Regions from separate parts of the Sphingomonas hankookensis genome, predicted to be linked through region 1. Evidence: predicted binding sites of a transcription regulator. Region 1 holds the regulator's gene; the other holds the start of a gene.
The links. The regulator LexA, encoded in region 1, represses DNA repair genes until DNA is damaged. The targets are predictions, from matches to a motif close to GTTCCNCNCTTGTTCT.
Positions count from the first base shown of each region.

Region 2: PPZ50_RS07650 (ATP-dependent helicase) is a predicted target of LexA. The motif match lies at 1,410-1,425, and genes of this name have one in related genera.

Region 1 is NZ_CP117025.1:2,512,835-2,516,221, forward strand. Features, by position in the region: partial or broken gene PPZ50_RS11815 (molybdopterin molybdotransferase MoeA) at 1-1,097, shown strand, start outside; gene lexA (transcriptional repressor LexA) at 1,151-1,813, shown strand; gene PPZ50_RS11825 (alpha-glucuronidase family glycosyl hydrolase) at 2,024-3,387, opposite strand, start outside.
Region 2 is NZ_CP117025.1:1,625,177-1,628,563, reverse strand. Features, by position in the region: gene PPZ50_RS07660 (MFS transporter) at 1-743, opposite strand, end outside; gene PPZ50_RS07655 (UrcA family protein) at 940-1,242, opposite strand; gene PPZ50_RS07650 (ATP-dependent helicase) at 1,429-3,387, shown strand, end outside.

The sequences.
Region 1 (3,387 bases):
CCAAAGCCCTCGGCCGCTACGCCGCCACCGACGTCGTCGCCCTGCGCACCCAACCCGCCCGGCCCTTGTCCGCCATGGACGGCTACGCGATCCGCTTCGACGACCTCCCCGGTCCGTGGGACGTCATTGGCGAAAGCGCCGCCGGCGCCTCCTTCCCCGGCACCGTCGCCCCGGGACAGGCCGCCCGCATCTTCACCGGCGCCGCGATGCCCACCGGCACCGACTGCGTGCTGGTGCAGGAAGAGGCGACCCGCGACGGCACCCGTCTCCACCTCGCCGGCGAAGGCCCGGTCCGTGGCGGCAATGTCCGCCGCGCCGGCCTCGATTTCCGCGAGGGCGACCTGCTGATCGCGGCAGGCGAGCGCATCACCCCCGCCCGCGCCGCACTGGCCGCCATCGCCGGGCACGGCACCCTGTCGGTCGGCCGCCGTGCCCGCATCGCCATCGCCGCCACCGGCGACGAACTGGTCCCCGCCGGCCAGCCCTTGCGCGAGGACCAGCTGCCCGAATCCAACGGCCTGATGCTCGCCGGGCTGCTCGCCGACCTGCCGGTCGATCGCATCGACCTCGGCATATTGCCCGACCGGATGGACGCGCTGGTCGATGCGTTTCGCGCGGTAGATTGCGACCTGCTCGTCACCACCGGCGGCGCCTCGGTCGGCGACCATGACCTCGTCCGCCCGGCCCTTGCCGCAGCCGGCGGCGAGCTCGACTTCTGGCGGATCGCGCTGCGTCCCGGCAAGCCGATGCTCGCCGGTCGCCTGCGCGACGCCGCCGTGCTCGGCCTGCCCGGCAACCCGGTATCGTCGTTCATCACCGCGCTGCTGTTCGTCCGCCCGCTCGCCGCGCGCATCGCCGGTGCCGCCGATCCGATGCCGCGCGCCATCCGCGCCACGCTCGCCCACCCGCTCCCCGCCAACGGCCCGCGCCAGGACTATCTGCGCGCCACGCTGATCGACGGACAGGTGTCGACCGCCGCCATTCAGGACAGCTCGATGCTGCGCACGCTTGCCCGTTCCGACTGCCTGATCGTGCGGGCACCCCATGCCCCGGCGGCCGATGCCGGCGACTCGGCGGAAATCCTGCAACTCGCTTGACGCCACATAAATCGTTTCCTATTGGTTCCACGTCTGTTCCGACGGAGGACGTTATGCTGACGCGTAAGCAGCACGAGTTGATCTGCTTCATCGACGACCGGTTGAAGGCGACCGGGGTTTCCCCCTCGTTCGAGGAGATGAAGGAGGCGCTCGACCTCAAGTCGAAGTCCGGCGTCCACCGCCTCATTTCGGCGCTCGAGGAACGCGAATTCATTCGCCGCCTGCCCAACCGCGCCCGCGCGCTGGAGGTGCTGCGGATGCCCGACCGCCCCGTCGCGAAGAAGCCGGCGGCCAAGCCCATGGCAACGCCCCGCCCGACCCCGCAGCCGGCGAACGACGTCATCGAACTGCCGCTGCACGGCCGCATCGCCGCCGGTGTCCCGATCGAGGCGATAGAGGGACAGGCGACCCTGCCCGTTCCCGCCGCCCTGCTCGGCGCGGGCGATCATTATGCGCTCGAAGTCGCCGGGGACTCGATGGTCGAGGCCGGTATTCTCGATGGCGACTATGCGCTCGTCCGCCGCACCGAAACCGCCCGTGATGGGGAGATCGTGGTGGCGCTGATCGAAGACAGCGAAGCGACTCTCAAATATTTTCGCCGCGAAGGCGCGATGATCCGGCTCGATCCCGCCAACCGCAGCTACGACCCGCAGCGCTACCGCCCCGAACAGGTGCGCGTACAGGGCAAGCTCGCCGGCCTGCTGCGCCGCTATTGATTCGCAATGTCGTTGGTAAAGGCGTCCCGACGACAAACGCGGCGAGTGTGAACTTAGTGAACTTATTTCGAATAGCCGTTTAAACGCTGACACTTAGCCGAAAATGGCAAGCCAGACCTCTCGCTTCGTTGGGCAGACATCGGTGAACTGACCGGCACCCCGGCCTTGAGCCGGGGTCCCGCTTCTTCTTCTGCGACCGGAGCGGACGACCTATCGCCCATTCCCCGGCGCATAGGGCGTCCGAACCGCCTTATACCACGCCAACGGATGCGTCGGCGGCACGACCCCCGCCGGCAAGGCCCGCCCCGACACCTCGGCAAAGTAAGCGATACAGGCATCCCGCCACCACTGCGCCTCGGCGCGCTGGATCGTCAGGAACTGGCTGACCTCGTCATGTCGCTGCTCGTCCACCCGACCCCGCAGCGCCGCCCACTGTCCCTGCATCGCCGCAACCTCGGCCACGCCGCGATCGTACCGCGCGACCAGTTCCTCCCACAGCGTACGCCCTGACGCCATCCGCCGCTCCCACGGAACATGGTGGAACCACAGCAGCAGGTCTTCGGGCACCGTCGCCGGATCGCCCCAGCGCTTCGCCAGCGCCGGCGCATATTGCCCCACCGCATCGCTGCCGCTCCGGGTCCGGTCGAACCCGATGCCCGCCCGGTCGGCCTTGTGATAATAGACCGGGTTCCAGTCCGGCCGCGCCAGATCATCGACCCATGGCCCCGGCCCATAATGATGCCCCGTCGCGAACAGGTGATGCAGCCCCAGCGGCATCATATAGTCGACCACCGCCTGCCGTGACTGCAGCATCATCGCCGCCACCGGATCGGCCACCGCCGGCCCCCAGGTCATCGCCGCCCAGTCCCGCGCGATATCGCTTGCCCGGTCGTCGGGGTTCCACGCCATCCGCCCGAACGCATACCAGTTGGCCTGGTCGAACTGCGACCCCGACCAGTTGCGGTCGGTCCCGACATTGGCCACCCCCGCCATGCCGCTCAGCCGGGACTGGGCAAGCACCTTCGCCACGGTCATGCCCCGGCGCGGCCGATAGGTGTCGCTCCGCAACACCTCCTCCCACATCGGTCCCAGATAGGCGAGGTGGGTGGCGAACCCCAAATATTCCTTGGTAATCTGCACTTCCATCATCAGCGGCGTGCGCGGCATCGCTCCGAACAGCGGATGGAACGGCTCGCGCGGCTGGAAATCGATCGGCCCGTTCTTCACCTGCACGATCACATTGTCGGCGAACTTCCCGTCGAGCGGCTGGAACTCGCTATACGCCTGCTTTGCGCGGTCCTCGGGCTTGTCATGGGCATAGACGAACGCCCGCCACATCACGACGCCGCCATGGGGTTTCAGCGCGGCGGCGAGCATGTTCGCCCCCTCCGCATGGCTCCGCCCATAATCGCCCGGCCCCGGCTGCCCCTCCGAATTGGCCTTGACCAGAAACCCGCCAAAGTCGGGAATGCGGGCATAAATCTCGTCCGCCTTGGCCCGCCACCACGCAGCAACCGCCGGGTCGAGCGGGTCCGCCGTCTTCAACCCGCCAATCTCGATCGGGGCGGAGAATT
Region 2 (3,387 bases), 890 kb from region 1:
TAGAGCGCGAAACAGGCGACGACCCCGAACGTCCCGGCCAGCGTCGCGCGCAGATGCGCGCCGGCCAGTTCGGCGATCGGCACCGCGGCGGGCGCCTCCCGCTCCAGCGCCTTCGCGAAGGCCGGCGTTTCGTGGAGCTTCACCCGCACCCACAGGCCGAGGCCGACCAGCGCCGCGCTGAACAGGAACGGCAGGCGCCAGCCCCAGGCGGCGAAGTCGGCGTCGGACAGTGCAAGGCCGAGCAGCAGGAACAGCCCGTTGGCGGCTATGAACCCGACCGGCGCGCCCAGCTGCGGCACCATGCCGAACCGTCCGCGCCAGCCCGGCGGGGCGTTCTCGACCGCGAGCAATGCCGCCCCGCCCCATTCGCCGCCCAGCCCCAGCCCCTGCGCAAACCGCAACGTGCACAGCAGCAGCGGCGCGATCCAGCCGACCATGGCATAGGTCGGCAGGAACGCGATCAGCAGCGTCGACCCGCCCATCAGCATCAGCGATGCGACGAGGGTCGACTTGCGCCCCAGCCGGTCGCCGAAATGGCCGAACACCACCGCGCCGAGCGGTCGTGCGATGAAGGCGAGGCCGATCGACAGGTAGCTCGCCATCAGCTGCGCCGACGCGCTTTCCGACGGAAAGAACAGCGGTCCGAAGACCAGCGTCGCGGCGGTCGCGTAGATATAGAAGTCGTAGAATTCGACCGAGGTGCCGATCAGGCTGGCGATCAGGATGCGACGATCGACGCGCATGGGGTGCGGTTGGGTCATGCGCCCGCCTAGCAATTTGACGCTCCAAGGCAAGAAGCGTTCACACAGGCGCGTTGTCACGTAATTATAGGACCCTGTCCCATGCAGCTCGTGACCCCGGACTTGATCCGGGGTCCCGCTTCTCACTCCGGTTGCCAAAGAAGCGGGACCCCGGGTCAAGCCCGGGGTGACGACGGTGTTACTTCGCGCTGGCGAGCTTCACCGGCGTCAGCTGCGCGACCCGGACCTGCGCGTCGCGGTGCATTTCGCGGCGGCAACGGCCTTCATCGGCGACACCGCGCAGGCCGAAGGCGCGCGACCGGCACGCCCCGATCGCGGCACGATCGATACGCGCGTCGAGGATGCGGCGGCCTTCGGCGGTGCCGAGGTCGAGGCCGGCGATCGACACACGGGCGGTGACCGGCTCGCGCTGTTCGGCATGGGCGGCGGACGACAGGCAGGCGGCAACGGCCGCCGCGAGGACGATGAGACGGTTGGTCATGATAGCTCCTGCGAATGCGGTGCCCGTCGCGGCAGCGGTCGTCCGGGATGACGCCGCCGTCCACCGGCAGCCGCGCGATAGTCACCCAATGTTGCAACGCAGCGAAGCGATGATGGCAGGTTGATGACGGTTCTGAAACGATTTCCTTGCTTGTCGCTTTACGGTTCGTTCCCTACCTGTTCGACGATGTCCTCGCTTGCTCCCCCCGCCCCGACCCCGGCCGACGCCCCCTATCTGCGCGGCCTGAACGAACCGCAGCGCGATGCGGTACTGACCACCGACGGGCCGGTGCTGGTGCTGGCCGGCGCGGGCACGGGCAAGACCGCGGCGCTGACCGCCCGGCTGGCGCATCTGCTCTACACCCGGAAGGCCTATCCGTCCGAAATCCTGTCGGTGACCTTCACCAACAAGGCCGCGCGCGAAATGCGTGAGCGCGTCGCCCGGCTGGTCGGCGACATGGTGGAGGGGATGCCGTGGCTCGGCACCTTCCACGCGATCGGCGCGAAGATGCTCCGGCGCCATGCCGAACTGGTCGGGTTGCAGTCGAACTTCACCATCCTCGACACCGACGACCAGTTGCGGCTGCTGAAACAGTTGATCGTCGCCGCCAATCTCGACGAGAAGCGCTGGCCGGCGCGCAGCCTCGCCGGCCTGATCGACGGTTGGAAGAACAAGGGGATGACCCCCGCCGATGTCGATGCCGGGGAGAGTGAACGCTTCGCCAATGGCCGCGGTGGCGAGCTGTACCAGGAATATCAGGACCGGTTGAAGGCGGTGAACGCCTGCGACTTCGGCGATCTGCTGCTGCACGTGCTGACGATCCTGCGCACCAACCGCGAGGTGTTGCAGCAATATCAGCAGCGCTTTCGCTACATCATGGTCGACGAATATCAGGACACCAACAGCGTCCAGTATCTCTGGCTGCGATTGCTGGCGCAGGAGCGGCGCAATTTGTGCTGCGTCGGCGACGACGACCAGTCGATCTATTCGTGGCGCGGCGCGCAGGTCGAGAATATCCTTCGGTTCGAACGCGACTTTCCCGGTGCCAAGATCGTCCGGCTGGAACAGAATTACCGATCGACCCCGCATATCCTGGGCGCGGCATCGGGCGTGATCGCGCATAATGGCGGGCGGCTGGGCAAGACGCTGTGGACCGAGACCGATGTTGGCGAAAAGGTCCGCGTCATCGGTGTATGGGACGGGCCGGAAGAAGCGCGCCGCGTCGGCGAGATGATCGAGCGCGGCCAGCGTGATGGCAGGAATCTCGACCAGTTCGCGATCCTCGTCCGCGCGCAGCACCAGACGCGCGAGTTCGAAGAACGCTTTATCGGCATCGGCATGCCCTACCGGATCGTCGGCGGCTTCCGCTTCTACGAACGCGCCGAAATCCGCGATGCGCTGGCCTATCTGCGGGTCGTCAACCAGCCGGCGGACGATTTGGCGTTCGAACGGATCGTCAACGTGCCCAAGCGCGGACTGGGCGACAAGGCGGTGCAGACCATCCACCGCTTCGCGCGGGCGACCGGCAGTTCGCTGATGACCGCCGCCGCGCGCATCCTCGACACCGACGAACTGACCGGCGCGGCGCGCAAGTCGCTGGGGCGGCTGGTCGGCGATTTCGCGCGCTGGCGCGACATGGCGCAGGGCCTGCCGCATGCCGAACTGGCGCGGCAGTTGCTCGACGAAAGCGGCTATACCGCCATGTACCAGGCGGAAAAGACCGCCGAGGCTGCCGGGCGGCTGGAGAACCTGACCGAGCTCGTCCGCGCGATGGAGGAATATGAATCGCTCGGCGCGTTCTTGGAACACGTGTCGCTGGTCATGGACAACGAGGCATCGGCGGAGGAGCCGAAGGTCACGATCATGACGATCCACGCCGCCAAGGGGCTGGAGTTCGACACGGTGTTCTGCGTCGGGTGGGAAGAAGGGTTGTTCCCGTCGCAACGCTCGCTCGACGAGGGCGGCACCGCGTCGTTGGAGGAAGAACGCCGCCTCGCCTATGTCGCGATCACCCGCGCGCGGCGGCTGGCCGTGATCTTTCACGCTGCCAATCGCCGCATCTATGGACAGTGGAATTCGTCCCTGCCGTCGCGCTTCGTCGGCGAACTGCCTCCCGAGCATATCGAAACCGAGACGACGATGTCG